One region of the Rossellomorea sp. DA94 genome, then DNA from elsewhere that is predicted to be linked to it. Evidence: riboswitches for the same ligand, from Rfam matches in the RefSeq annotation. Region 1 holds a riboswitch; each other region holds the start of a gene.
What was found. A riboswitch is a leader RNA that binds a small molecule or an ion and turns the genes downstream of it on or off. The one in region 1 is predicted to bind S-adenosylmethionine.
Positions count from the first base shown of each region.

Region 2: it holds a riboswitch for S-adenosylmethionine, as region 1 does, so the genes downstream of both, P8596_RS18320 (methionine ABC transporter ATP-binding protein) here and P8596_RS01275 (Na+/H+ antiporter NhaC family protein) in region 1, are expected to answer to the same signal.
Region 3: it holds a riboswitch for S-adenosylmethionine, as region 1 does, so the genes downstream of both, mtnK (S-methyl-5-thioribose kinase) here and P8596_RS01275 (Na+/H+ antiporter NhaC family protein) in region 1, are expected to answer to the same signal.

Region 1 covers NZ_CP122397.1:225,711-235,884, forward strand. Annotated here, with positions in the region: gene P8596_RS01265 (divergent polysaccharide deacetylase family protein) at 1-665, shown strand, start outside; gene P8596_RS01270 ((S)-benzoin forming benzil reductase) at 777-1,532, shown strand; gene P8596_RS01275 (Na+/H+ antiporter NhaC family protein) at 1,640-2,959, opposite strand; SAM riboswitch class I at 3,042-3,146, opposite strand; gene P8596_RS01280 (MFS transporter) at 3,408-4,580, shown strand; gene P8596_RS01285 (DUF2187 family protein) at 5,058-5,330, shown strand; gene P8596_RS01290 (YpbS family protein) at 5,417-5,674, opposite strand; gene cls (cardiolipin synthase) at 5,757-7,205, opposite strand; gene P8596_RS01300 (alanine/glycine:cation symporter family protein) at 7,321-8,754, opposite strand; gene P8596_RS01305 (hypothetical protein) at 9,085-9,252, opposite strand; gene P8596_RS01310 (CBS domain-containing protein) at 9,464-9,877, opposite strand; gene safA (SafA/ExsA family spore coat assembly protein) at 9,964-10,174, opposite strand, start outside.
Region 2 covers NZ_CP122397.1:3,510,055-3,520,228, reverse strand. Annotated here, with positions in the region: gene P8596_RS18355 (GNAT family N-acetyltransferase) at 340-846, shown strand; gene P8596_RS18350 (hypothetical protein) at 962-1,192, shown strand; gene P8596_RS18345 (GNAT family N-acetyltransferase) at 1,254-1,799, shown strand; gene P8596_RS18340 (lamin tail domain-containing protein) at 1,890-4,880, opposite strand; gene P8596_RS18335 (MgtC/SapB family protein) at 5,273-5,803, shown strand; gene P8596_RS18330 (glycerol-3-phosphate responsive antiterminator) at 5,840-6,409, opposite strand; gene P8596_RS18325 (iron-containing alcohol dehydrogenase) at 6,679-7,851, opposite strand; SAM riboswitch class I at 8,370-8,476, shown strand; gene P8596_RS18320 (methionine ABC transporter ATP-binding protein) at 8,597-9,622, shown strand; gene P8596_RS18315 (methionine ABC transporter permease) at 9,612-10,174, shown strand, end outside.
Region 3 covers NZ_CP122397.1:1,689,540-1,699,713, reverse strand. Annotated here, with positions in the region: gene P8596_RS08890 (pyridoxal phosphate-dependent aminotransferase) at 1-510, opposite strand, end outside; gene P8596_RS08885 (carbon-nitrogen family hydrolase) at 632-1,414, shown strand; SAM riboswitch class I at 1,510-1,665, shown strand; gene mtnK (S-methyl-5-thioribose kinase) at 1,781-2,965, shown strand; gene mtnA (S-methyl-5-thioribose-1-phosphate isomerase) at 2,981-4,033, shown strand; partial or broken gene P8596_RS08870 (DUF2087 domain-containing protein) at 4,075-4,669, opposite strand; gene P8596_RS08865 (methylated-DNA--[protein]-cysteine S-methyltransferase) at 4,828-5,283, opposite strand; gene P8596_RS08860 (PAS domain S-box protein) at 5,298-7,451, opposite strand; gene P8596_RS08855 (acyltransferase family protein) at 7,621-8,646, shown strand; gene P8596_RS08850 (B12-binding domain-containing radical SAM protein) at 8,991-10,174, shown strand, end outside.

The sequences.
Region 1 (10,174 bases):
GAAACGACATGAAAGGGACGGAGGAAATTCTGAGCCTTCCCGTCACGTTGACGATTGCGGTCATGCCTTTTCTCCCAACGACCAAGGCAGATGCGGAAAAAGCCCATAAAAATGGACATGAGGTTATCGTCCACCTACCCATGGAACCGATGTCAGGGAAAGCGAGCTGGCTCGGACCGGGGGCCATCACGACCTCCCTATCCGATGAAGAAATCAGGAAGAGAGTGGAGCAAGCCCTGGAAGAGGTTCCTTATGCAGTAGGAGTCAATCATCATATGGGCTCGAAGGCCACCGCTGATGAGCGGGTCATGAGGATTGTCCTCGGCATATGCAAGGAAAGGGGTTTATTTTATCTGGATAGTAAAACAACAGGAAAGAGTGTCATTCCGAAGCTTGCAAAGGAAATGGGCGTCCCATACCTAGAAAACGAATTATTCTTTGATGATATCTACACCATTCAACACATCGGGAAGCAGGCGAGACTCCTTTCAAAGACATTGGATCGTGATGATGCAACCATCGCGATCGGGCATGTGGGGGTTACAGGCATGAAGGTTGCCACCATGTTAAAAGAATTTCTTCCCCTTTATGAGAAAAAAGCGTCGATCGTACCACTATCCGACCTCATACCGGAATATCATTTGATTGATGAGAGCATGCCTTGATGGTGTGCTTTTTCACAAATATTAGTAAAAATTCGGTTAACTTGATGCTTAATTTTTTGAGGAAAGGAAACTCTCCTTTATAATCAGTATGTAAGAAGGAGATGATTCGAAATGGATTATGCAATCGTGACAGGAGCAACAAGGGGATTAGGGGAGTCCGTCGCCAGGCTCTTTATTGAAAAAGGCATCGGTATTCTCAATATATCCCGTTCGGATAATGACAGCTTACAAAAGCTTGCACGGGAAAAAGAAGTGTCGTATGAATTCTTTCCCTGTGATCTATCTCAATCGGGACAAACAGAAGCGGTGTTCCGCGAAGTAGGGGCAAAGGTATTTGGATCTGGAGCCAAGAAGATATATGTCGTTCAAAATGCAGGCGTGGTGACACCGATCAATACGTCGGGTGAAGTGGAAAATGAAGCAATGGAAACGAGTGTCCACGTCAATCTACTTTCACCTATGATCGCCACCAATGAATTGCTCAAGGCAGCAAAAGGCTCTGAATCGAAAATGATCATGGTCAACATCAGTTCAGGAGCGGGAAGTCGTCCCGTTTATGGCTGGAGTACGTATTGCGCGACTAAGGCGGGAGTCAATATGCTGACTGAAACGGTGAGCCTTGAGCTCTCCAACACACATAGCCGTCATCAGGTCATCGCTTTCAGTCCGGGAGTGATGGATACGGATATGCAGGGGGAAATCCGCTCGTCCTCCAAAGAAGCCTTTGCCGAGGTTGAGTCGTTCCAGCGCTACAAAGAAGAGGGGATGCTGCGCAGCACGGACACGGTAGCGGATGCACTGGTGGCTCTCATAACCAAAACCAATATTGAAAGTGGTAAACTGTATCATGTGAATGATTTGTTATAAGAAAAGAGCAGATTCCGGAAATCGGGGTCTGCTTTTTTAATGGTGTTTGAATAACCCAGACACAAAAAAGAGACAAACCCAGACGGATTTGTCTCTTTTCCAACGGACTAAGAAGAACGGACCGGATCTCCATCAGTAGCGGTTCTCCGTGTGAACTTCGGAAGGGCGAATTGAATCGCAATCAGTCCGCAAACGGCAATCAGGACAGGGTAGAAGGCATAAGGGATGATGCTGACAGGTGATATGCCGGCTACTTCCGCCACTAACAGTGCCTGTGCACCGTATGGGATCAACCCTTGAACGGCACAAGAGAAAATATCGAGGATACTTGCTGACTTACGGGAATCTACGCCATACTGATCGCTAAGCGTTTTGGCCAGTGGTCCTGCGATGATAATGGAAATTGTGTTATTGGCTGTGCAAAGATTCGTCGAACTGACCAAGCCTGCTGTTGCAAGCTGTGCTCCCTGAGGAGATTTAATCTTACGTGTGGCATGGTAAAGGATAGCTTGAATCCCTCCATTATGACGAATCAGTTCGACGACTCCGCCGATCAGGATGGAAAGGATCACAATCTCTGCCATGCCCGTCATCCCGTCGGCTACACTACCAAAGTAACTCGATGGGGTAAAGCTTCCATCCGAAAATCCGATAACCCCTGCCAACACAATCCCGCCGATTAAAACGACAAATACGTTTAATCCTGCAAGGGCCCCAATGATCACTCCGAGGTAAGGGATGATTTTAATCCAGTCGAAGCTTCCTGCGTCGACGGAGGATGGAGTCCCCATCGTAAGGAAAAAAAGGATGACCATCGTGATGATGGCTGCGGGTAAGACAATGAAGAAGTTCACTTTGAACTTGTCCTTCATTTCGGTTTTCTGTGTGCGTACGGCTGCAATCGTTGTATCCGAGATGAACGATAAATTGTCCCCGAACATCGCTCCCCCGATGACGGTGGCCATAGCAAGTGGCATAGAAATGTCGGCTCCTGAGCTGATGCCTACTCCGATTGGGGCAAGTGCTGCAATCGTCCCCATTGATGTCCCCATTGATAGGGAAATGAAAGCGGCGATGATGAATAATCCAACAATGATCAGATTACCAGGAAGCACGGATAGGGCAAAATTGACGGTTGAATCAACGGCGCCCATCTTTTCTGCTACACCGGAAAACGCACCGGCTAATAAGAAGATAAAGACCATAATCATAATGTCCGGGTGCCCGGCACCTTTTGCGAACCGTTCAACCTTAGAGGTTAACGACTCTTTCCGATTCATCGCAAGGGCTACAATGGAGGCAATGATGATGGATACCAGTACAGGGAATGCATAAAAATCTCCTGAAAGGATCCCCGCTCCAAGGAACAGTGAAACAAATATGATCAAGGGCAATAAAGCCAGTAAATTACCTTTTTCTTGGTTCATGTCAAACACTCCTTTGTCGTGTGAAATCAAATAAAAAAACCTCTTCCAGTATAAGAAGAGGTTTCATTCAAACGAAACACTCCTCTTATCTTTCAAGCATTACGCTTGCTGGATGTGGCACAGCACTCATCATGAGTCCGCTGCCGAGACATCACAGGGCCAGTCCCTCCGTCTCTCTGGATAAGAAGATATGTTATTCAGTTCACTTAAAATATACTTCCATACTTTAAAGGGTTTAATCGAAAAAGTCAAACGGTAATTTATTGGAAATATACATGCAGGGCATGACTGCCACAGCTGGATCAAACGAAAGCGGCGGGAGATCGCCGTAGCAAGGCATGCATCATAAAACGCGGGAGTTTATCCATAAAAAGGCATAAACACATAGACAATTGAACGGTCAAGGTCTACTATAAGATAGACAAAAAACATCTTGGGGGATACGGTAGTGGAAAGAAATGTGCGAAATCAAATTTTTACGTTACAAGGGTTTTATCTATTGACCTTCTTCGGGGTTGGAAGTTTATATCCTTTACTCAGTGTATATTTAAGTGAAAGTGTGGGGTTAAATGGATATCAGATCGGAACCATCATGTCTGTCGGCCCGATCATGATGATTTTCTTCCAGCCGATATGGGGGATGGTCAGTGACACAACCAATAAGCCAACCGTCGTGTTGGGATTAACCTCCTTAGTTGCAGGGATCTTTGCTCTTGGTTATTTATTCATGGATGTTTACTATGGACTATTGGTGGTCGCGATTTTAGTTGCGATCTTCCAAAGTGCCATCATTCCCGTGTCTGACAGCATCAGCTTGAAGTATACAAGTAAAGTCGGTTATAACTACGGAAATATTCGTCTGTTCGGCTCATTGGGATTCGGGATTGCCGTGTTCGTCATGGGGAGGCTTTCAGAGGGATTCATCGGACCGACGATCATTTTCTACTCCTTCTTTATCTGTCTGGTCCTATCCGGATTCCTATCCTTCCGTTTTCCTAAAGAGAGAGCGGCAGCTAAGCTTGATCTAAAAGCCGGGATGAAGGAATTATTCACGATGAAGAAGTTTCTGATCTTCCTGGCCGTCACGTTCCTGGTGTTCGGCCCAAATTTAGCCAATAACGTGTATTTCGGATTATTCGTAGAAGATTCAGGTGGTACGTACGCCGGAATCGGTCTCGCATTTCTGATTGCCGTCCTATCAGAAGTACCGTTTATGAGAATCGCGGGAGGGTGGATTGATAAGTTCGGTCTCTTGACCGTAGCGGCGCTGGCAGGTGCTGCATCCATGATCCGCTGGCTATTTTACTTCACAGAACCAAGTCTATGGCTGGTCTATTCCTCAGCGGTGATGCAGGGGCTTGCCATCGGATTATTCATTCCTGCGGGGCTACGCTACATCAAAGAAATCACGCCGGCACATATTACAGCTACTGCCGTCACCGTCTATTCCGCCATCGGAAATGGTCTCGGGAATTGGTTCAGTACCTTCGTGGGAGGTTTCATCTATGAAACCTATTCCATCTACACGGTATACCTCTTCTTCGCAGTCCTGTCACTCCTAGGCATCTTTCTCTGCTTCGTCCTAATGAAAGAAGAAAAGAAGAAGGCATTAGCTTACTAAAAAACAGGCATCCGCTACCCACGGATGCCTGTTTTTATATAAAAATACAAAAAGGAAGGATTTTCCTTATGGAATGTAAAAGTATATATAGAGAAATGATTTTACCTTGAAAGTGTTTATCTTGAAGGGCACTGCTAAACAAGTCTTTAAACTTCACTTTGACGCTGATTGTAGCGGAAGGTGCTCGACTCCTGCGGGAATTGCGGGAAAGTTGAGACCCCGCAGGGCAAAGCCCGAGGAGGCTCAACTCACGCCCCGCGGAAAGCGAGCACCTGGAGCGAAAATCAGCCAGGCATCGCTTTGGCTGTAAAAGATTTTGAAAAAAGACATCAAAAGGTTTTGACTTTATGTAATTGTGGTACAAAAAGGATAAGTCATTCATTGAAATTTATATAAATACAAGTTAAAATAATATTATTAGAAAATTCTTTCAATTAAAAAGAGAACGATCATTTTAACTAAAAAGGGGACTTTAAAATGGAAAATACATTCGTTTATTCAAAAGAGAATGCAAACCTTGGGGATACGATTCAGTTTAAAAGAAAGAAACATGTCATCAATGGTGTCGTCACGACCTTGAGAGAAAATACCGTCATCGTCAAAATGGATAGGGAAATTGCGAAGAAACTGGACTTACCAGATGATCAAACGGTCGTAGCACATAAAAACTATGTGGTGACAGAGCGAGCAGAAAACGATACACAGCCTGTATTTGTTTATGATGGGTGGAATAGCGCATTAAAAGCCTAAATTTCAGCCTTCAAATAAAGTAACCCTGAAACGATCTCACCATCAGAATGGTTGCAGACGAATCAGGGTTATTTATGTTGTCCAGCTTATTTTAGTCTCGCGACATATTCCTCAACCATTTCCGTTGTCACAAGTTTTCTTTGCGGAACGACCCCGCGTCTTGCCAGGGTATTGATTTCATTTGTTACTTGATTTATGTGATCTGTTGTAAAAGGTTTTCCGGCATAACAAAGCTGAACAGCTTCGTCAATCGCTTTTTCTCTCTGCTCATCCAGTTTCATAAATTGCTGAACAAGCTGATTTTGCATGTTGGAATGCTTGGAAATTTCTTTGTGCACACTCATGATCTCATCCCTCTCTTTTTCTTTCACAATAAGTCTATTATGCCTTTTTCTATCCGCAGATGGCAATGTCCAATCATCCCATCTATAAGATCGGGGACAACAGCCTTGATATGGATTCCTTGACTTTGATCGTCAAAGGTCTTTGATGATAGTCTTCCAACGTTAATTCCCTGCTCTTTTCAATGTCCTTTCTAAACACTACTCCAAGACCCTCAGAGAGTGCCTGATCATATAAAAAGGCATTGACCTCAAAGTTTAAACGAAAGCTTCGTACATCGATATTGGCTGTACCGACAGAGGAAATGACCTCATCGACGACAATCGTTTTGGCATGTATAAATCCATTATCATAAATATAAATCTTCGCTCCGGCTTTCAGGAGCTCCCCGATATACGAATACGTCGCCCAATAGACAAATAGATGGTCGGGTTTATTCGGGATCATAATCCGGACATCCACCCCCGTAAGAGAAGCAATCCTCAAAGAATCGAGGAGACTGACGTCTGGAATGAAGTATGGGGTCTGGATGTAGATGGATTCCTTGGCTGATGAAATCATTTTGATATAGCCATTTTTTATCTGCTCCCATTCCGAGTCGGGACCGCATGTGACAATCTGAACCCCTGCATCCCCCGTGAAAGATGGCGGGGGAAAGTATCGCAGGTCATAGGCAATCTTCTTTGATCGGCTTGCCTGATTCCAATCGAGGATGAATCTTGTCTGCATGGCGAGTGCAGAGCTGCCGGCAATTCTGAGGTGGGTATCCCGCCAATAACCGAACTTGGGGTTCAAGCCCAGGTATTCATCTCCGATATTAAAGCCGCCTACATAGCCAACTTTTCCATCAATGATCACAAGCTTTCTATGATTTCGATAGTTTAAGCGAAGGTTGATAAAGGGGATCTTCGAAGGGAAAAACACTTCCACCTCACCACCGGCAGAGAGGAGGTCTCTAAAGAACCCCCGCCTCGTTCGCCTGGACCCCATTTCATCGTATAGGACCCTGACCTTTACGCCTTTCTTAGCTTTTTCCGAGAGCTTCTTCAAGATGCGCATACCTAGCTGATCTTTCTTGAAAATATAATATTGTATATGAATATGATCCTCTGCTGCGTCGATGTCTTCTAACAGCGCTTCAAACTTGTCTTCTCCGTGTGTATAAAAGGTGACCTCATTATCCTGGGTCAGTAGAGCCTCATTATTGATCAGATGCATATAAATAAGATCCTGATAACGAAAGGCGATTTCATTTTTAAAAGGAAAACGATGTTCCTTCAAGGATCGAATCTGATTGTGAATCAAGCTTTCAATTCCGATCTTCTTCATATCCTCCCAGTCAAATAACCTTTTCCTGCTCAAGTTCTGCCCGAACACCAAATAGAGGATGAACCCCAGAAATGGAATGAAGAACAACACCATCAGCCAGGCCCAGGTCGCTCCCGCATCTTTCCGCTCCAAGAATATGATGACAGCGGCAAGGATCAGGTTAAGAAAAAATAATACCCCTAGAAGAGCAGATAGGATACTCATCATGTTATGGCTCCTTTGACTAACTTTCTATCAATAGTATACCTGAGAATGGAATAGAAAAAAATGACAAGAAAAAAGAGCAGGGACCTGGTCCTGCTCTTTCGTATAAGGTTGATTATTCATTTACGGCTTTTTTAGGCATATCACTTTGACGCTTTGGCCAGCATTCGACATTCTTTAAACCAGGAATATCATCTGCATAGAAGACAGGATCCAATCCTTGACGACGTTGCGTCATATAGTTGTCCAAAGCCTTAAAGGCGATCGGTGCAAGGACACCGATGGCGGCCAAGTTCGTAAGGGCCATCAAGGCCATTGAAAAGTCAGCGAGGCTCCAGACGATATCAAGACTTGCGACAGACCCGAAGACCACCATTCCCAGTGCAATGAAGCGGTAGATCAGAAGGCCGGTCTTGCTTTTATTAATGAATGGAAGATTGGCTTCACCATAATAATAACTCCCAATGATGGAACTGAAGGCAAAGGTAAAGATGGCAATCGCCAGAAAGATTCCGGCCCATGAGTTAAAGTGTTCAGACATGGCTGCTTGAGAAAGTTCAATTCCAGTCAAACCGGAACCGTATGCGTCTGATGTTAAAATGATAAAGGCCGTCGCGGAACATACAAGAATCGTATCAAAGAATACCCCCAGTGCCTGGATGAACCCCTGCTTGACAGGGTGGGAAACCGATGCCGTAGCCGCTGCATTCGGTGCACTACCCATTCCGGCTTCATTGGAGAATAGCCCACGCTTTACACCGTTCATGATCGCAGCTCCGATACCCCCACCGACGACTTGTTCAAAGCCGAAGGCACTCTTGAAAATCATGGCGATGACGCCGGGCATTTCAGTGATATTCGTAATGACTACAAATAGAGCTAGAATAATATAAAAGCCTGCCATGATCGGTACAATGAAAGATGAAAAGTTGGCTATGCGTTTCACACCGCCAAAGATGATGAGTGCAGTCAATCCGGCCAGTACAATTCCAATGACAAACGTATTGATGCCAAATGAATTACTGAAGGCCGTTGCAATGGTATTACTTTGGACAGCATTAAAGGTTGTCCCGAAGGAAAGGATGATGGTAACCGCAAAGATCGAACTCATCCAGGGCTTGCCCAGTTGTTTCTTCATATAGTAGCCGGGGCCGCCTTTGAATCCTACCTTATCCTTTTCTTTATAAATCTGTGCCAATGTGCTTTCGACAAAGGCGCTGGCTCCTCCAAGAATGGCAACGAGCCACATCCAGAAGACCGCTCCAGGTCCCCCAATTGCTAAGGCAATGGCTACTCCTGCTAAATTACCTGTACCAATTCGAGTACCTGCTCCAATAAAGAATGCCTGTAAGGAAGAAATCTGCTTTTCCCCTTCTGCTTCAACGACATCTTTATCCCCTAATAATCGAAGCATTTCACCTATATGGCGAATTTGAACAAATTTAGATCCGATTGTGAAGTATAATCCTAAAATGAGCAGTACACCGATTAAAATATACCCCCATAATATGGAGTTTGCTTCCGTAACTAAATTGTTTAAAATATCCATGATAACCCCCTCGAAAATTTGTGTCGGTTACATGTATTATTATCTGAAAATTTAAAATGAAAGTCAAGTTATTATCTGAATATTAAAATATTACCAGATATTATTTAGTGGGTCGAACTATTTCATCATAGTAATAAAGGTTTTCGTGCTACGTTAATGACGAAAGTAATAGCGTGGATAATTATTGTGAAATAACTTATTTGTGTTTATTTGAATAATGTTTTTTTATGTAGTGAGTGCAGCTCGGAACACAAAAAAAGCCATAGAAATCCATGGCGACGGTTAAGCGTTCAAGCTATTAAAATAGGATAAATAATGGCAGAGATCTGATTAATAAAAATTCCAAAATCCTAAAACAAATAACAAAATCCCCGTGATCATTGAAATACCAAATAACATAAATAAGAAATCAAGAATGCTGTCGGCGAAGACTCTTTTGCGGTTCTCACGTTTAAAATGACGAACTTCCTTACGGTACGATCGTGCAGCACGACTCATACAAAACCTCCTCCTCCATAAACACCTTTTGCATTAATCACAAATTCGTCACAAACAAAGAAAATCCTTCCTGAACATGAAAAAAATTACGATATACCCATCTCTTCGTCACAATAAGTCGATTAAGACCTCTTTACATGCTGAATAAGGGGCTGCAGAAGCCCCTTATTCAGTAAAAGGAAGCTATGAAGTTTTTGCTCTTAAGCCTTTATTAGCGAAGGTGATTCTGGGAGATTCCGCTTAAGGCACTTCCGGCACTTTGATCGGATTTCTGCTGTACTGCCAAATCTCCTAAAGCCAGCATCCCGACCAGCTGACCATTTTCCACAACAGGCAAACGGCGCACCTGATGCTGGGACATCAAAGCCGATGCTTCTTCTACGGATGCATCAGGAGAAATGGTCACAACTTGCTGTGACATAACCTGAGAGACATTTCCCTGTGCACCCTGAGACAGTCCACGAGTGGCAATATCACGGTCCGTAATCATCCCGACAACCTGCCCATTTTCAACGACAGGAACGGAACCAACATTTCTGGAACTCATCTTGGAAGCGACGCTCTCAAGTGAATCCTGGTTAGAAGCTGCTTCCACATTTGTCGACATAATATCACGTACTTGCATGAAATATTCCCCCTTGATCATAATGGCAGTACACCCTTATTATCCATCCTATATCCCACTCTTATTCTGAACATGTTTTTCCAAACTTAGTTGAGCTTTTGGAGGGACGGACCTTCTTTCGCAATAAATAGCTGTGTCCAGTACGACCCGTAAGTCCCACCATCGGCATATCCTACGCCAACATGTGTATAGGACTTGTTGAGAATGTTCTTACGGTGAACCGGACTGTCCATCCAGTCCCGGACAACTTTTTCAGGACTCATTTGACCGGCAGCGATATTTTCACTAGCTTCGCTA
Region 2 (10,174 bases), 1.3 Mb from region 1:
TGAGCTACGGCGCAGAGTAGAGTGATGACCCCTTTTGAAAATAATGGAATTAACTTATTGAGGCGTATGAAGTGAAATATACTGAAAAAAGAAAACATATGATTAAAAATTGTTTTTAGGTTATAGAGGGTTTTAACAGCATAAGAAGGAATATAGACAAAAAGACCAGATCCATTTTAGGTCTGATTTTAAAACTTTTTACTGTAAAGTGAAGAGATATTTACACTGCTATATCTGCTGCTAATTATTTTGGTGTGATTTAAGAGTAGAGTGGAGACGGTTTTTACTCTGCCTTTTCCTATAGCCCTTCCCCAAAAAAATCGACAAGGAGGTTATCAGATGACAAGTGGATTCTCAATAATGGATTTTGAAATAATGACTGAACGGCTTTACTTGAGTATATGGGAGGAATCAGATGCATTTTGGTATAGGGAACTTGTTGGGGAACGTGGAGTTGATAAGCCAACTCTTGAAGATGCACGCCAACATGTTATCAGTTTACGTGATAGAGCACTGGAAAGTGGTATAGGTGCACTTACAATCCGACGCAAAAATGAAGGAGATATGATTGGGTATTGTGGATTAATTATTGGTCGTTCTACTATAGAAGAGCCGGAAATTGCTTATGAACTGTTCAAAAGTGTCCACGGGAAAGGCTATGCAACAGAAGCTGCATCAGCAATTATAGAAGCTGCGGGCGCAACTGGGCGTAAACGTCTGTGGGCTACTGTTGGGTCTTGGAATATTGCTTCCTTTCGAGTTCTTGAAAAGATTGGTTTCATACGCCACCATAGTACCTGGAAAGAAGATGGAGAAGAAGTTGTTTGGAACATGCGTGATCTTTAGATATCAAATAACTTAAGATCAACTATTTGATCCGACTTTTGCCCTTATTAAATTGTTGGGTGGGCTGGATAATTGAAGGGGAAAACTAATTCCCAAACAAAGTGAGGTATATCAAGTGGACTTATTACTCTGGATCACTATTGGCTTCATTATAATCGGATATATTGTGCTCACTTCTATGAAAACAAGTATGGAAAATAAGCTCGCATATTTAAAAGCAAATTCGGAAGATGAGAAGAGCTCAGTGAAAGCTAAATCCATCATTTGGTGGATAACGAGTGCCACTGTATGGGGAATTGTTAGTATGGTTCTTATTGTTTGGTATTTTCATAATCACTTTGGATGATGGGGTTGAATGATCCTTAACTAATATAGTTTCAAAACATCATAAAAGGAAGTATGTACTATTGGGTAGTGAAGATAAAATCGTCATTTCTCCATTAAAGGATGAATTAATTGATGACATCAATCAAACAAATGATTCTTTTAAAGTGTTTGGAAGGCTTGTACCCAGTTTTCAATCAGGGAAATGGTCTTTTGAAGAAAAACTATTTGATGAAACCAAAGATATTCGTTTTCCAGATGACAACCTTGATTGGAGCCAATATATAAACCAAGAGGATAAAGCGTTGTTCTTAGCTTATATGAATAATACCTGCATAGGACAGATTAGGGTAATGAAGGATTGGAATCGCTTCTGTTATATTGAAAACATTGCTACGAAGAAAGAGTATAGAGGCAGTGGAGTCGGAAAGCTGCTATTAAATAAAGCTGAGGACTGGGCGAAACAAAGAGGACTTATAGGAATGTCCCTGGAAGCACAAGATGATAATCTTGGTGCATGCAGATTTTATCTAAAACAAGGATTCATACTAGGTGGAGTTGATACATTGAAGCAGTCCTATAACCCTAATATTGAAACCACTTTGTATTGGTATAAATTATTCAATTAAAGAGGTCTTAACGCCATAAGAAAAAACCAGATCCATTTAGGTCTGGTTTTTTCACTCACTGAGATCCTTCTCTTCTATGACGACTTTATATTACTCAATCCCCTTATCATCCTTCATCAACTTCTTCATATCAATCTTAAGCATCCGGTCCATCGGGTAGGTGGTGGTGTAGCGGTATTTGTTGGCGCCGGATTCGAATACGACGTAGAGTTCTTTCTGTATTTCCACTATTCCCTCAGGCATTGGGATGGCTTCGACACTCTGGCGTGGTTTGGCCGTGTGACCATCCAGGAACCATAATGGAACTTGTTTTCCTTCTACTGTGGCATAGGCATGTGGTTCTTCCTTCAACGGATATTCATAGCGATACAGAACACTGTCGTTTGCCCTGCCGTAAGAAGTGCTGAGAGTGACACCGTTTCTTGCTGCCTTCTGCATGATGGCTCCCTGGACTTTTCCTGTCGTTGATAACACGTAATCCGGTACGGCGTTGATGTCAGGTGAGCCATTCCACTGCTCTTTACTCAGCATGTCGTTGTTTCGTTCTAGATCGAATCCGATCATCCATGCGTAATGCATTTCTCCGTCCCTGTTCTCGATGTGATGAGTTGGGTCGGTCGGATAGGAGCTTGCTTCATAGAATTCCCCGACCCAAAGGATGCCTTCATCATAGACGGTGTAAGCCGCTTCGACAGGGATGGGGATCTGTTTGGTGAACTGGATTTCCCCGTTGTTTGGTGCATTGACCAGATCGCTTAGATCGAAGCTGAATAAATGATTTTCGGATGCGACCCAGCCGTGATCACGACTGACGGTCACTCCGCCTGCGTGTCCGGTATACGGTGTGCCGTCCGTATTGTAGAGGACAACGGATTTCACTAATTGTCCCGTTCTGCGGTCTGTAACGGTAATAGTTCCCGGTCGGATCCCATCATCGACGTAGCCGATGGTAAGGAGCCAGTCTTTTTTCTGATAATAGGTCAATCCTTGTGGAACGAGGCCTTCTGATAGTCCGGCAATCACCGGGCCGTCGGTACTGATATCCCACAGGTCCTGGTAGGCTGGGTCTTTCGCGTGTTCCGAACGTTCAACCTGGGTGATGAGCTGGTGATCTGGTGTGACGGTTACAGGCTCTGATTTCTCCGATACGTTTCCTGATATATCCTCTGCGCTTACTTGTAACGTGTATGTTTGATTGCCCACTAACGTATAAAGAGTAAAGTCGGTCTGGGATGGATCGACGGAATATTCAAGTTCTCCATCTTTGTAAATGTGATAGCGATATAGATCGGTTTCACTGGAAGCGTCCCATGTTAAAACGGCTTCCCCGTTGCCTGCAGTGGCTTTCACGTTGGTCGGTGTTTGCGGTGCTGCTTCATCTGACACGGGACGATCCGGTGCTTGATCTTCTATGACCCATCCAGGTGTCGGACTTTGACCCGCTGCCAATTTTTCCATCGTCCGGGTATTATCCTTTGGATAGGAATAGGTGACGGTTTGTTTTAGGGAAACGTCCTCTCCTGAATAATCGGCCCTTACTACTTCCCTTCCATCAGGGTCGTAAACGGTCAGTGTATTGCCGCCGTTGACTAGGCCGGCGATATCACCGAGGACAATGATATCCTCTTCCTGAAGATACTTACTACTATAAGAATAAAAATAGTTATAGTTGAACGCTTCAAGGGAGATAGGGCTGATGGCAGTGTTTCTGGTCCAAATCACCACCGTATCCCATGGCTTCAAGATATGAGTGTCCCCGATTTCTTTGTCCCAGTTATAGGACGCGATCCGATATCCTTTCAAATCGATCGGGTCCGGGCTGTTGTTATAAAGCTCGAAGTATTCAAATGCATCATAACCTGCATAGTTATCTGTATTCGGAATCAATTCCGTGATCAGCAAGTTTGGTGTCGGGACGTTTTCACTCGGACCTGTGACGAGTGGTTTGGTAGGTTTCGATTCGTTTCCGACTTGGTCGATTGCCGTTATTTTGAAAGAGTACTCCCTGTTCAATTCCAGAGGGGATACGTTCATGCTATTTTGGTCAGCATCAACTGTGCCGTAAAGCGTCCCGTTGATGTAGACGCGGTATCCGGCAAGGTCACTTTCAGGATTGGCATTCCAAAGCAGCTTGACATGATCCTTGCCTGGAGTTGCTTTCAATCCGGAAGGCGTGGCTGGGGCTTCGCTGTCCACGATTTCCTGTGGGACGGCCCGGACTTCTTTTGTTGCCGGGGATTCATTTCCTTCTGCGTCCACGGATGTCACCCGGAATGTATAGGTCTTTCCATTCTCCAATCCATTTATGATTGATTTGGCAGCCTCCGTGGAGGTAATCGATCCATCAGATTGGTAGATTTGATAGGAAACGGCACCGTCTGTCGCTTCCCACTCAAGGGTAACCGACTGGTTGGCTGGAGTTGCCTTCAGGTTTGCAGGTGTCGAGGGACCAGCTACCTGTCCGGTCAGAACGACGCCTGGAGTCGGCTGTTCATCGTTTTTCATCTTTGTCATCGCACCAGAGCTGGTGGCCTGATACGTGATGCTCCGGTTCGTGATGCCGTCGACTTCTCCATCATTGATGAGAGCGGTACTGAGGATTGTGCCGTCTGCGTTCGCAATTCCTACCTGACGCAGGCTGCTGTCATGCAATCCCTGCCCGGAAGAGGTCAGCTTGACTTCGTATACATCCTCGGGCGTTAGGTTCATCTCATAATTGGAGTTGAACTCCCAAAGGGGTACATCAGGATAGGCCAATTTCTTTAACCATAGGACGAGGGAATCTTTTGGCTGGATGATTTTATCTTCGATGGGCCAGCGGTTGGCCGGGCTTGAGAAGTTACTTGTGAAGTATTGAAGCTGATAGTCCTGCAGGTTGATGGCTTCTGAGGTGGTATTATAGATTTCGACGTACTCATAGGGCTGTCCTGACCCAGCAGACTTGGTGACGATTTCCGTAATGATAAGGGGCGGGGTGGTTTCTTGCGCACTTGCGTTGTGGACCTGAAGCAGTAAAAGTCCTGTAATGGCGAAAGCAAGAAAGGCGGCTATCCGGGTGATTGAGTTGGTTTTCAACATCATTTCCTCCTTTTTTCTATTGTTTATGTAAAAAAGAAAAGAACCCCATGGCAATGGAGTGCACGATGACCGTACACACGATTGACACAGGGTTCTCCTCATCTCTACCCACTATATTCACTGTTTAATTCCATAATACAATGGACCCACGATTTAGGAAATGGGCATTTCGATTTAATTTAGTGTATATTTAGAATTTTTAGATATATCATTGAAATGAAGAGGAAGTTGGTGTATGATGAAAGGAATAAGATGAAGCTTGGTAGGAAGAGTAGAAGAGATCCCCTATGAAGCGAATGGTATGATTTTTTTCACAATACTGTGGAGAAATCATCAATTCGTTTTGTGGCGCGGTCTCTTTTTCATTTAAGGAGGAAGAGGGTATGGCGAATTACATGAATGAAGTAACGAGGTTCTTCTGGCAGCATGATATTTATTTCCGAATTGTCGTGAGCGCAATATTAGGATTCATCATAGGTTGGGACCGGACATCCAAAAATAAGCCCGCTGGTTTAAAAACATACACATATGTATCAGTGGCTTGTACCTTGATCACGATCGTCTCGATCGAAGGCGCTGAGATGCTCAGTCAACCGGGGAGTGGTAAGATGATGGATCCTTTCCGTCTGGCAGCGCAGATTGTTTCCGGCCTTGGGTTCCTTGGTGCAGGAGTGATCCTAAAGGACGGATTGAGGGTGAAAGGACTCACTTCAGCAGCGATGATTTTTTACGTGGGGGGAGTCGGTATCGGCATTGGAGCTGGATTTTATTCCCTCGTCATCTTTGCCACACTGGTAACCTTCATTATTACGAAAATAGGAAACATCTTTGAAGAACGGGAGATCACAATCGTACGGGTTCGCCTCCCGTGGATCGGGAAAAAAAGAAAATCAGACGGCGATGCAGAAAAAAAGGTAGGGACCTAAAAGGACTGGAACTCGAGGAGTTCCAGTCCTTACTAGTCAAACATCCAAATTCCAAAGCTTCGGATCCCCGGAAGAAATAGCGAGGGCGCCGGCACTCAGTCCATTCAGAATATCCTGCTTATTACTGATCAAGCCACCAGCGATGATGGGTAGGGTAGTCATTGCAGTCAGCCTGTCAATGACAGAAGGCATCAGACCAGGAAGGACTTCAATGGCATCGGGCTTGCAGTTATGGGAGATGTCAATCCCCTTCTCAAGGGCATTCCGGTCGATGAGAAAAAGACGCTGGATTGTCATCAAACCTTCTTCCTTTGCATACTTGATCAAATTGCTCCTCGTCGTAATGATGCCAGCGGGTTTCCATATTTCTGCTATGTATTTAATGGCACTCTTCGTATTGGACAACCCATCGATGAAATCAATATGGATAAACGTAGTTTTACCGGCTTCCTTCAGCTTTTTTAAATAGCCGTTCATCGAAATCAAATTGCCCGTAAGGATGAACACGATGTTGGCGTTTGACTGTATGGCTTTATCCAAGTCTTTTTCTTCCTTGATGGAAGCGATGACCTGGGATTGGACGATGTCGATAATGTTTGGTTTCATGGACTTGGCCCCTTTTAATAGTCTGAATATTGTTTTTCTTTTAGTATAGCATAGTTGTTTTTAGGTGGTGAGAGGAATAATCTAAGGTAGACCTTTGCTTATCGTGCCTACCTAATATCACCCAGAGTGCCGTAAATCAGAAAGAAAAAAGAGCAAGAGAAGACGGCTGGGATGACTAGTAACACTGGGGAAAGAATCATGTTCACTAGTAAAAAGCAGAGCCCGGGAAATCCCATAAGCTCTGCTTTACTTATTTGTTCAATTGATCTTTACGCTTTCACTAAAGATTCCTTGCCATAGTAAGCGGCTTTAAATAGCTCTTTCATTTGTTCTTGACTAGTCTCACGTGGATTGGTGCCTGTGCATGGATCTTCCATAGCATTTTCAGCCATTGTATCAACATGCTTGTTGAACTCTTCTTCGGATACACCGTAGTCCTGAAGGGTAGTCGCAAGACCGAGGTCTTTGTTCAATTGATAAATATATTCAACAAGAGAATCAGTCAATTCTGTATCGTTATTTCCTTTCAGGTTCAGACGGCGGGCGATTTCAGCAAAGCGATCTTCCACGACTTCACGGTTAAACTGGATGACGTAAGGCAGGTAAATCGCATTGGCATAGCCATGCGGAATGCCGAACGTTGGACCACTTTTGTGGGCAAGGCTGTGCACGTTACCGAGTACAGCGTTGGCAAAGGCCATGCCTGCCATGGCTTGAATGGTGTGCATTTTCTTAGCGGCTTCCTGATCGCCCTGATAAGAAGCAAGAAGGTTATCCTTTATCACTTCAGCTGCGCCTAGTGACAGGATATCCGTATACATGGTACGCGGTTTCGCTACATATGCTTCGATGGAGTGCGTGAATGCGTCCATGCCGGTATAAGCAGCAATGTGCTTCGGCAGTTCTTTAATCATAACCGGATCGATAATGGCGACATCCGGTGTTAGTTCGAAGTCAGCAACTGGATATTTCACGTTCGTGGTTTCATCGGCCAGAACAGAAAGGTTGGAAACTTCCGAACCACTTCCGCTTGTCGTCGGAATACCGGCAAATTTCGCTTTATTGCGAAGTCGCGGCAGTTCGAATGGCTTAATGGCATCTTCAAAAGCAAGGTCCGGGTGCTCATAATAGAGCCAGATCGCTTTTGCAGAATCCATCGCCGATCCTCCGCCGATTCCGATTATCCAATCCGGCTGGAACTCATCCAGCTCTTTTGCTCCTTTTTTGACCATTTCAAAAGTAGGCTCTGTATTGTAGCCTTCCAGTACTTTTGTTTCTATATTGGCAGCTGCCAGGTGTTCCTCTACCTTGATGAGGTTTCCGTTACGTTTAACAGAACCTCCTCCAATAACAAGTGCGGCTTTTTTACCTTCAAAAGACTGTAACACTTCAAGTGCATTCTCTTCGAAATAAATATCGCGTGGAATTGTAAAACGACTCATAGTAAAAATAGCCTCCTTAAGTTTCATTGATTGATTATCGTTTTAAGTGAAAACATTACCCCTGCCGTTCATCGGAGGGCAATGGAATGTAATATTCCCATTTCTTGAATGAATAAAACATCACTGGTTGCTCGCAAAGCATCTGGAAAGTTTCATAACGGACTTGTATTAAGACAGAATTCACATACGAATGAAAAGTGAAAATCACCATGCTACTTGCTCCAAACTTAAGATCTCTCCGATTTTCATAAGAATGGGAATTAACTATAAGTCTCTTTTTCAATCACTGCTATTTTTTTGTGGTTGGGCAGAATAATAGAAATATTTTCTTCTAGTAACTTAGTGAATTGAAACGAAATGAATATATTGGCCAATTAAAGACTGGTTAAAGTGACCCTAGTTGAATAGACCTACACAATACAAAATATTCAAAAACAGGTTTGACAAACCAATTCAAATCCTTTACCATTACCCTAATGCTTAAACGCATCATAACTTTAACTTAATAAAGCGATATCTTCTTATCAAGAGAGGTGGAGGGACTGGCCCTGCGATACCTCGGCAACGGGTTCTTAAATGAATACCGTGCCAATTCCATCAAGTCATATGACTTGAAAGATGAGAAGAGCGGGACATATACATATTTGTGCCTCTCTTCTTATGAAGGGGGGCACTTTTTATTTTCACCCATGTCCATAAAACCCAGGCATCAGGAAGAATACATAACGAAAGGAGCAAGTCTTGTATGATCAGAGTTCAGAATGTTACGAAAGTATTTGAGACGAAGGATGGCCCCTTCACTGCTTTGAGGGATGTTTCCTTTGAAGTGAAGAAGGGAGAGATTTATGGGGTGATCGGATTCAGTGGGGCTGGAAAAAGTACGCTTGTCCGCTGTCTCAATTTTTTAGAGAAACCATCTTCAGGAGATATTTTCATAGAGGGTCGCAGCTTGAAAGATCAGTCGCCCATCGATTTGAGGAAAGAGCGGCACCGTATCGGGATGATCTTTCAGCACTTCAACCTGTTTCAATCCCGGACGGTGGCAGGGAATATCGCCTATCCTCTGAAACTGGCAAAATGGCCGAAAGATAAAATCAACGAAAGAGTAAAGGAGTTGCTTGCGTTTGTCGGACTCGAAGATAAAGCGAAGCATTATCCTGATGAACTGTCTGGAGGGCAGAAGCAAAGGGTGGGGATAGCAAGGGCCCTGGCGACGTCTCCTTCGATTCTGCTCTGTGATGAAGCCACATCCGCCTTGGATCCACAGACGACGGAATCAATTCTGAACTTATTAAAGAGAATCAACGCGGAGTATGGCATTACGATCGTGATGATCACCCACGAAATGGGGGTTATCAGGGAAATTTGTGATAAGGTCGCGGTCATGGAAAATGGAGAAATCGTGGAAGAGGGAAGCGTCTTCGATATCTTCTCCGACCCGCAGACCTTGACAACCAGAAACTTTGTGAAGAGTGTCATGAATGATCAGCTGCCGGCATCGGTTCTTGATAAATTGAACGACAGCAAGGAAGGGCGCATCTGCCGCCTCATATTTAAGGGGGATTCGACAGGCACGCCGATCCTTTCCGAAACGGCAAAGAAATTCAATGCCCATATCAATGTATTATTCGGCCAAATCACGGAACTCCAGGGCAAGCCGTTCGGGAATCTCATCGTACAAATCATCGGCAGCAAGAAGGAAACAGAAGAGATCCTGGAATATTGGAAGAACAGATTATTCGTAAGCGAGGTGGAGAAGCGTGCAAGTTAACTGGGAATTATTCTGGCCAAGAATTATTGAAGCGACATGGGATACTTTGGCGATGGTGTCATTCTCCCTTCTGTTCGCAACATTGATTGGACTTCCCCTCGGTATCATCGTCGTGGTGACGAGAAAGGGGCACTTACTCGAACATAAAGCCGTCTTTTCAGTACTGAGCAGCATCATCAACGTGTTTCGTTCGATCCCGTTCATCATCTTGATGGTGGCCATCATCCCCTTTACAAGATTGGTAGTGGGAACGTCGATCGGAACGGCGGCAGCGGTCGTACCGCTTGTCGTATTTGCGGCACCGTATATTGCGAGACTGGTAGAGAGCTCGCTCCTTGAAGTGGAGCCGGGGGTCATTGAAGCGGCGGAGTCCATGGGGGCGGGGCCGTGGCAGATCATCTTCGGGATCCTCATTCCGGAAGCACTGAGTACACTGGTCCTGAATATCACAATCGCGACCATCGGCCTTGTCGGTGCATCGGCCATGGCCGGAGCAGTCGGAGGCGGTGGCCTCGGAGATCTCGCCATCGCATACGGATATCAGCGATTCGA
Region 3 (10,174 bases), 1.5 Mb from region 1:
TTTCGCCCTTTCCCATTCTTCACGGGAATGTACACGATAGTCCGGAAGAAACCCATTCTCCTCTTTCAACGGCATCTTGATCATACTGGCTTCTGCCAATGCGACCCCCGATACATAATCCGGATAACCAGGATCCGGGACAAATACTCCATCCCCGGGGTTCAATAAACATTGAGGGATCTCCACCAAACCTGCTTTTCCTCCGAAGAGAACCGCTACTTCGGTTTCGGGATCTATCTCCACACCGTATTCCCGCAAATAGAAAGCTGCAATCGCCTCCTTAAAGCTCGATAAACCACGAAATGGAGGATATTTATGGTTAGAAGGAGATTGAGCCGCTTCTGTTAGTTTTTCCACAATATGTGGAGGGGTCGGCTGATCTGGATTTCCCTGTCCCAAATTAATGACATCATGCCCCTCATTCACAACAGCATTCACAGTTCCTGCAAGGGAAGCGAAAAATTGTTCCGGTAATGATTCCAAGCGTTTTGCTTTTTCAAAGTGTTTCATACATTCACCAACTCATTTTTTTGAAAATTAATTACTTTCAAATTCTAATCACAAATGATATAACGGAACATAAAGAATGTAAAGGAATAAATGACAAAAAGTACATAACGAGGTGAAGGTAATGATTCAAAAGGTGGGTCTCGCCCAGATGGATATTGTGTTTGGGAATCCTGAAGAAAACAAGATGAGAGTGGAACAGTGGGTCAAAAAAGCAAAGGAAGAGGGATGCGGTGTCGTCGTTCTTCCTGAACTCTGGACGACAGGTTATGATCTGACACGGATAGATGAGATCGCAGATGAGGGAGCCGAAGATTCTTCCTCCTTCCTGACTTCCCTGTCAAAAAAATATTCCATTCACATCATAGGAGGCTCTGTTGCCAATAAATCAACAGATGGAGTTAGAAATACACTATTGGTGGCTGATGCATATGGCGTGTTGGTGAAACGGTATTCAAAGCTTCACTTATTCAAACTAATGAATGAACATCATTACCTACTTCCCGGAGAGGAAGACGGGGCGTTCTCTCTTGATGATACGATGATGGCAGGACTCATATGTTACGACATCCGTTTCCCTGAATGGTTCAGGAAACATGTCATGATGGGAGCGAAGATTGTCTTTGTGGTGGCTGAATGGCCGTCTGCCAGAATGGATCACTGGCAGACCCTCTTAAGGGCACGTGCGATTGAAAATCAATGCTTTGTGATTGCATGCAACCGTGTGGGGAGTGACCCTGACAATGAATTTGGCGGCTCCTCTCTTATCATCGATCCATGGGGGGAAATCCTTGCAAAAGGAACCCAAAGTGAACAGTTGGTCGCTGCTGAAATCAATTTACAGGAAGTAGAAAAGGTCCGTAAACAAATTCCGATCTTTCAAGACCGGAGACCAGATTTTTATTAGAAAATATTAAAAAACCGTTGACATGGAAAATACTTCAATGGTACCATTCAATTCAAATGAACATTCAGAATTTTAATTAAATAGGACATACGCAACTCTTATCAAGAGCTGGCTGAGGGATTTGGCCCTATGAAGCCCAGCAACCGACCATAATACCGTTGTAAAACGGGGCGCTGTATGCGCCGGATGATCAATCCAGTAAGGCACGGTGCTAATTCCAACAGAAAGATCATCTTTCTGGGAGATAAGAGGCGAAGAAGATGACTCTTCAAGCCTCTTTCGAACATGGAAAGAGGCTTTTCTTATGCCGCGGAAAAGCCTCCCTAACACCCTTTCTTAAAGGGTTCACTAAAAGGAGGAACGAAAATGGCAATCACTAAGCTCAATACGTATCAACCACTGACGGAACAGTCGGCCATTGCTATGGCCGTGAATGTAGGAATATTTGAAGACGGTTCACTTTTAACTTGTGAAGAAATCGGGGATGGGAACCTTAATCTCGTTTTTCATGTCGTTGAAAGGAATTCAGGTAAAGGAATCATCATCAAGCAAGCCCTCCCCTATGCAAAGGTTGTAGGTGAAAGCTGGCCACTTACGATCGAAAGGGCAAGGATTGAAGCGAGTGCCTTACACCTTCAGCGATCATTTGTAGGCGATCTCGTACCGGAAGTGTATCATTCTGATCCATCCCTTGCCGTCACAGTGATGGAGGATTTAAGCAACCTCACCATCGCACGTACCGGCCTGCTCAATGGGAATAAGTACCCAAAGCTATCAGACGACATTGGTACATTTCTTGCAAATACACTGTACTTCACCTCTGATTATGCCCTTCATCCATTTAAGAAAAAAGAATATGTGAAAGAATTTTCTAATCCTGAGCTATGCAAAATCACGGAGGACCTAGTATTCACGGATCCTTTTTTCAACAGTGAAACGAATGAGTTTGAGGAGGAATTATCCGGGGATGTCCAGAAATTATGGGATGATTTCACTGTAAAACTCGAGGTCGCAAAACTTAAAAAAAGCTTCCTTACCGAAGGGGAAGCCCTGCTTCATGGAGATCTCCATACAGGCAGCATCTTTGTGGATGACGAACACACCAAAGTCATTGACCCGGAATTTGCTTTTTATGGGCCGATCGGTTTCGATATCGGTCAGTTTATTGCCAATCTTATTTTCCAAGTGATCGCGAATCCAGGTGAAAAGGAATTCATCCTCCACCATATCGAAAATACTTGGAACGTCTTCTCTGCTACTTTCTCCAGACATTGGAAGGAAAGTGGTGACGCCTATACGAAGGTGAATGGGTACCTTGAGTATGTATTGGAAAAGAGTTTTCAGGACAGCATCGGTTTTGCAGGATGCGAGTGTATAAGAAGGACAATCGGTCTTGCACATGTGGAAGACCTCGAGAGCATCGAAGATAAAGAACAAAGATTAAAGGCAAAACGAGCATGCCTCAACCTCGGAAAGAAATTGATTGTAAATCGGAAACACATTCTTTCCATTGAAGAGCTTCTGACTTTAGTACGGTCACATTCTGAATAATTAAAGGAGATACTCATGACACATACACCGACCATTCCAACTTCACTCGAGTGGCATGAAGATCATTTACTGATTCTTAATCAACAAAAGCTGCCGAACACTGTGGAATATTTGACGCTAACGGACATTACAGACTATTATGAAGCCATCGTTTCGCTTAAAGTGCGAGGCGCCCCGGCGATCGGGATCACAGCCGCCTATGGATTGGCACATGCTGCTTCTCATTATGAAACAGACAATCTGACAGAATTCAATCACCTTTTCAGGAAGGATAAAGAATACCTCGCTGATTCAAGGCCGACGGCAGTCAATCTGTTCTGGGCATTGAATCGGTTGGAACAAGTTCTTGCCCATGCACAATCCGTGAATGAAGCCAAGACCAATCTGCTTCATTCTGCCATTCAGATCCATACGGAGGATGAGGAAATATGCAGGATGATCGGTGAACACGCATTGGATGCATTGGATGACAAGAGGAAGATCATGACCATCTGTAATGCGGGATCCATTGCCACGGGTAAATATGGAACGGCACTTGCCCCCTTTCACCTAGGCAGGGAAAGGGGAATAGGGTTCCAAGTATTCGCCTGTGAGACACGCCCTGTCCTTCAGGGCGCCCGACTCACTGCCTGGGAGCTTCAGCAATCAGGAGTCGACGTGACCCTCATTACTGACAGCATGGCCGCTCATACAATAAAGGAGAAAGGTGTGGAAGCTGTGATCGTCGGAGCCGACCGGATTTCTGCGAACGGGGATACCGCGAACAAAATCGGTACGTCCATGCTTGCAATCCTATGCCATCATTACAATATACCATTCTACGTGGCTGCTCCTTCTTCTACATTCGATCTCACCTCGAGAACAGGTGACGATATCCCGATTGAAGAAAGAGGGCCAGACGAAATCACGATGATGGGTGGCTCTATGATCGCACCCGAAAACATTCATGTTTATAATCCCGCTTTTGATGTGACTTCCCATGAATTGATTACCGGCATCATCACCGAAAAAGGTGTGCTGTATCCACGTTTTCAAGAAAGCATTCAACGGATTATAAATCAGGCATAAATAGATTGAAAGAGAAGGAATTCACCCTTCTCTTTCATTTTTCATTCTGCTAGTTTTGTAGATGCCCACATTTCCTTCGGATTCACCTCATAAATGCCGTTTTCCCGATACATGAACTGATGGATGATGAACTCTCTCCTCAAGGTGGCGAAATCTTCATGGAATTGTAGAATGTACTCATTCAGCTCTTTTTCCTTATACTTTTCCCCCACCTTCAGACCTTCCACGAGGTGTTCAAGAATGAATAGTTTTTTCTTTTGTTGGGCGGGAATACTTTTGATCCGTCCATTTTTCTCCAGAAAATTGTTCTTTCACCTTCTGTTTTTCCTTCACTAACTTCTCTGACATTGTCCTGTCCCCTTTCTCTTCTTGAGCAAACCTGTGCAGAACGTCCCCGTGATGACTTAATACTTTTTTATTCAAATGGTAGTAAACCGTGTTCTTCTCTTTCCGTGAATAAACAAGGTTGCACTCTTTCAGTTTCGTCAAATGATGGGAGATCGTTGGCGCAGTAAGTCCAAGCTTTCCTGCTATGGCCCCCACGTGCAAACTCTCTTCTGCCAATAAATAAACGATCTTGATGCGGGTCGCGTCCCCCATCGTTTTATGAAACGCGATCTGTTTGCTTAATTGCACCGTTCCACCTCCTACCTATTTAGATTATCATCTAATTAGATGATAATCTAAATAGAACAAATCATCAACTGTTATTTTCAGAATTTTCCCCTGCATGACCGTTTCGTGTCGCCAAAACCAAAAACAGGCATTCTCCACATGGAAAATGCCTGTTCCTGTTATTGTTCTAATGAGAGTAACGTTTCTTTTTTGTCTATCTGCTTTCCTGCATAACCGGTGAGTGTCTTATTTTTCCCAATGACACGGTGGCAAGGGATGATGACGGGAAAACGGTTGGCTTTATTCGCCTGCCCCACAGCCCGGACTGCTTTCGGTCTTTGAATGGCTTGTGCTACATCCTGATACGACCAGGTTTCGCCATAGGGTATTTCCTTGAGGATATTCCATACTTCTTTTTGGAACTCGGTCCCTTCGATTTTCAAAGGAAGATCAAATGCTCTTCTATCACCCTTAAAAAACTCCAGTATCTGTTCCTTTGCTCTAATCAAAATGGGATGATCCGTTTCGATGGACGCTTCTTCCTCCACGAACTGCACAGAAAGCAATTGAGTCGAATCGGCCGTAAGCTTTAGATTCCCGATGGGGCTGTCGATTACAATCGTATGAATGGTCATATTACAGGACTCCTTTATGATTTAGGCAGATAGATATGGAAAACGGTTCCTTCTCCAACGATGCTTTCAACCTGGACGCTGCCTTTATGTTCTTTAATAATCTTAAAGCTTACCATAAGCCCAAGTCCAGTCCCTCTTTCTTTTGTTGTATAAAAAGGTTCGCCGAGCTTCTTGATTTTATCCTTTGAGATTCCGCCTCCCTGGTCTTTAATTTCGATATGAATCAACCCGTCCTCGGTCTCCCCGATGCTGATGGAAATCACCCCTCCATCCGACATGACTTCAATTGCATTCTTAATGACATTGATGAATACCTGTTTTAACTGATTGGGTTCAGCTACTATGGTCGGGAGGTCTTCCTGATACCTTTCCTCATACTGAACATTATGCATGACAGCCTGTGCACTCAGCAATTCCACCGTATCCTTCATGATCCTGATTAAATTCGTTTCCTGGTATTGGATCGCCTGAGGTTTGGCCAACACGAGAAACTCCGTGATGATTGACTCAATACGCTGGAATTCAGAAGTGATCACATTAAAGTACATCTCATGATCCTTTCCGACGCTGTTCTCAAGCAGTTGGATGAATCCTTTAAGCGCCGTCATCGGGTTTCTGATTTCATGCGCGATCCCTGCCGCAAGCTCCCCTACCACACTTAATGTGTCAGACTTCCTCAGTTGTTCCTGCATCTCGATTTGATCTGTGATGTCCCGGATGATGGTTAAATTCAGATTAGAGAGCAAATTGTATTTCGACGATAATTCAACGTATTGAACCCTGTCCTTGGAGGATGTCAGCGTTTTTAAAAATGTTGCCTGACCTTCATCCTTCAATTGATGCAGATAATCCTCATAGGCTTCCTCACCCGGCTCAATATTCAATATCTCACGTACATCTTTACCAATGAGCTGATCTTTATCCAACTTAATGATGTTACTCACTTCAGGATTCGAATCAACGACGACATAATTGTGATTGGTCAAAAGCAGTCCGTCCAATGATCCTTCGAATATCTTCCGGAACCTTTCCTCACTCTCACGCAGTTCCTTCTCCATTTGATATCGTTCACTGACATTACGGAATATGGTCATATTATAACCATCCACGGAATGAAGCTTGGACGTGAATTCCAAATGTTTGAGCTGATTGTTCGGCATGAGGAACAACACCTCATCCCTTACAGCCCCGCTTCTATATAATTGTTCCATGACCAAATCAAACTTCTGGCTTTCCAAGGGATAAACGAAATCCCTGATTTTTTTTGAGAGGAGCTCGGAAAGTGTGCATTCAAATATCTTCAGTGCTGAAGAGTTCGCTTTAAGGACCCTTCCGTCCTGATCCCATAAGACAATGGCATCTATCGCTTCTTCAAACAACCCTTTGAACAATTCCTCATTACGCTTCAGCTGGATCTCCATCTGCCTTTTTTCCGTTACATCTCTGAGAATGGCCATGTGGAGTTTATGATGGACGTATGGACTTGTCGTAAATTCCACGATTGAAATACTTTGTGATTTCTTGATTGGAATTTCACCACGGGCTTTTTTATTTTGAGAAATCAATTCTTTGATTTTTTCAACCTTATAATGGGCATTCTCGGGAATGAAGGAACTGATATTCCTCTTGGTGATCTCATCCTTATCGAGTCCCACTTGCAAACTGAATGCATGATTCACATCATTGATATTTCCATCAATATCGAATAGCACGATCCCCTCTGAAGCATTCTGGAAAATGTTCGATAGTAAGTGTACATTTAAATGATCTTTGCGCTCCTTCTCCTTCAGTTCCGTTACATCCTTAAAATATAAATATGCATTAGGTGAAATGGTCGATTTTTTCAGCAAAAGTTCGACGTGGATGATTTTCTTCTCATTTACATTCATCAGGGTTTCGTCTTCCAAGGTTTTTCCCGTTTCCATTACTTCCTTATAATGGGCAACTATGGGCGCGGGCACTGAAGAGAAAAACGTGCTGAAGAGCTTCCCTACAACATTCTCATCATTTGACTCCAGGGTTTCATATGCTTCGGGGTTGGCATAAACGATTTTCAACTCTTTATTGATCACAAGCATCGGCATGGGTGAAGCTGAGCAAATTTCCCTATCGACGGGATGACATAAATCCCTATTTTGCTCTTCCTTCACATTACTACTATTAGTCATTTCCTCATCCCCCTACTAAATTAAAAGACGACCATTGGCTTAAATCTTACAGAATCCGCATAGCTCCCCGTACTTCTGGTGATAATTAACAATGAAAATCATGTTTTGCTCATTGTATCCTAGGGTAAGAATGAATTAGGATTAAACTTTTCTAAAAGATGGTGAAGATATGAAACAGCGCGACTATTACTTCGACAATGCCAAATTCATTTTGATCTTTTTAGTGGTATTTGGACATGTCATCCGATCCTATATCGAAAGCGATCCCTTTATCCTTTCACTGTATAAAACGATTTACACCTTCCACATGCCGGCCTTCATCCTTGTGGCAGGATTCTTCGCGAAAGGATTCTATAAAAAGGGATATATCCAGAAACTTGCTAAAAAGTTGATACTTCCTTACATTGTGTTTCAACTGATCTATACGGTGTACTATCATTTTCTGTATCAAAAATCAACATTCGAGGTGGATCCACTTAATCCTCACTGGTCATTGTGGTTCCTTATCAGCCTTTTCTGCTGGAACGCACTCCTTTATGCTTTCATCAAATGGTTTAAATTCAAACCTGGAATGGGCTTGACAGTGGCTTTTTCACTTGGACTGCTTGTAGGGTTCGCCGATGTTATTTCAAATTATCTAAGTCTGTCCCGAACATTTGTGTTCTTTCCTATATTCCTGATGGGGTACTACATGGAGAAGGAGCACTTCGAATATTTTAAAACGAGTAAAGTCCGTTTAGTGGCAGGTTCATTATTTGTAATCGTATTTTTAGGGATGTATTTTGTACCTGAATTCTCAGATAAATGGCTCCTTGGTTCCAAACCTTACGGAGATTTTGAATGGAACAACGTCATCAGCATGGGTGTCAGGGCGGCTGTCTACTTATTAAACGTCGTGATGATCTTCAGCTTTTTCACATTTGTTCCTACAAAAAGACAGTTTTTCACCAAGTGGGGGAAAAACACTCTCTATGTGTACTTACTCCACGGTTTTCTCATTCGGTTGTTCCGTGAAAGCCATCTTAAGGACACGATTGACCCTAACACCAGTCTTTTACTGTTACTCGGGGTATCCTTCGTACTGACGATGATATTTTCAACTAAATTCTTTACGAGCATCACACAACCTATCATCGAGTTTAGATCAACCAGGCTGCAGAAACTGTTTTCCAAAAGGGAAATGAAAACAAGATAAAATCTCACTAGAAAGGGCTGACCCCATTGTATTCACGGGTCAGTCCCTTTTTCATGATTAACTATTCGCTTTTGGTCGAGAATCAACTGGTTCATTATTCAACACAATTTTCAAAAAACGTATATTACCTTATATTATTCGCACCTTTTCCTAAAATTCCTTCTAATAGTTACAATAAATTTAAATTCATTTAAGACAAACATTGAGCTTTATCGCAAGCTTAGATAAAATGATAGTCAGGTTGGTTTATTACGTTGTACGAACAACTTGAAACAGATCCTCATTTGGTTACTGAAAGTCATATGACTGAGAGTCAAACGGACTTAGAATAAAGGAGAATATGAATGAAGAAAGTCGTCTTAAGTACGTTAAATGCAAAATACATTCACACGAATTTAGCTATTCGCTGTCTAAAGGCCTATGCCGAACCCCAACACGAAATTGAGCTCTCCGAGTACACGATAAAGGATCCCACCCTTAATATCGTTACCGACTTATTCTCTAAAAAGCCGGACATCATCGGATTCAGCTGCTACATCTGGAATATCGAAGAAACGATCAAAGTCATTCAGATCCTTCGAAAAATCATGCCTGATGTAACAATCATCCTCGGAGGTCCCGAAGTGACATATGACGTCCCATATTGGCTTGAGTGCCTTGAAGACATCGATTTCATTGTAATAGGCGAAGGAGAGGAATCCTTCAAGCAATTATTGGATCAGCTTGATGGTGATAAAGATTGGTCGAAGGTACATGGAGTGGCTTATTTAGATGGCGGAAAGCCTGTCATCAAGCCTCAACAAAATAAAATTGATTTAAGGGAAGTCCCTTCCCCATTCCGTTTTCAGGAAGATCTGCAAGAGCTCGGCAAAAGGGTGACTTATATCGAGACAAGCAGAGGATGCCCTTTCCGCTGTCAATTCTGTCTTTCTTCTATAGAAGTGGGTGTACGCTACTTTGACCGTGAAAAGGTAAAAGAAGATATCCGCTTCCTGATGAAACATGGGGCGAAGACCATTAAGTTTGTGGATCGGACCTTTAATATCAGCCGAAGCTATGCAATGGAAATGTTCCAATTCCTTATTGACGAGCACTTGCCGGGTACCGTCTTTCAATTTGAAATCACGGCAGACATCATGCGTCCCGAAGTGATTGAGTTCCTCAATGAACATGCACCACGGGGCCTATTCCGATTTGAGATCGGCATCCAATCAACCAACGATGAAACAAATGATCTGGTCATGAGAAAACAAAACTATAAAAAGCTCACTAGAACCGTCACTATGGTGAAAGAGGGTAAAAAAATCGATCAGCATCTGGATTTGATCGCTGGTCTTCCTGAAGAGGATTACCAATCATTCCGTAAAACGTTCAATGATGTGTTTGAAATGAGACCTGAAGAGCTACAATTAGGATTTCTTAAGATGCTGCGCGGGACCGGCCTTAGAATTCGTGCAAATGATCATCAGTATACGTATATGGATCACTCCCCTTATGAAATCTTGGGGAATAATGTATTGTCATTCGA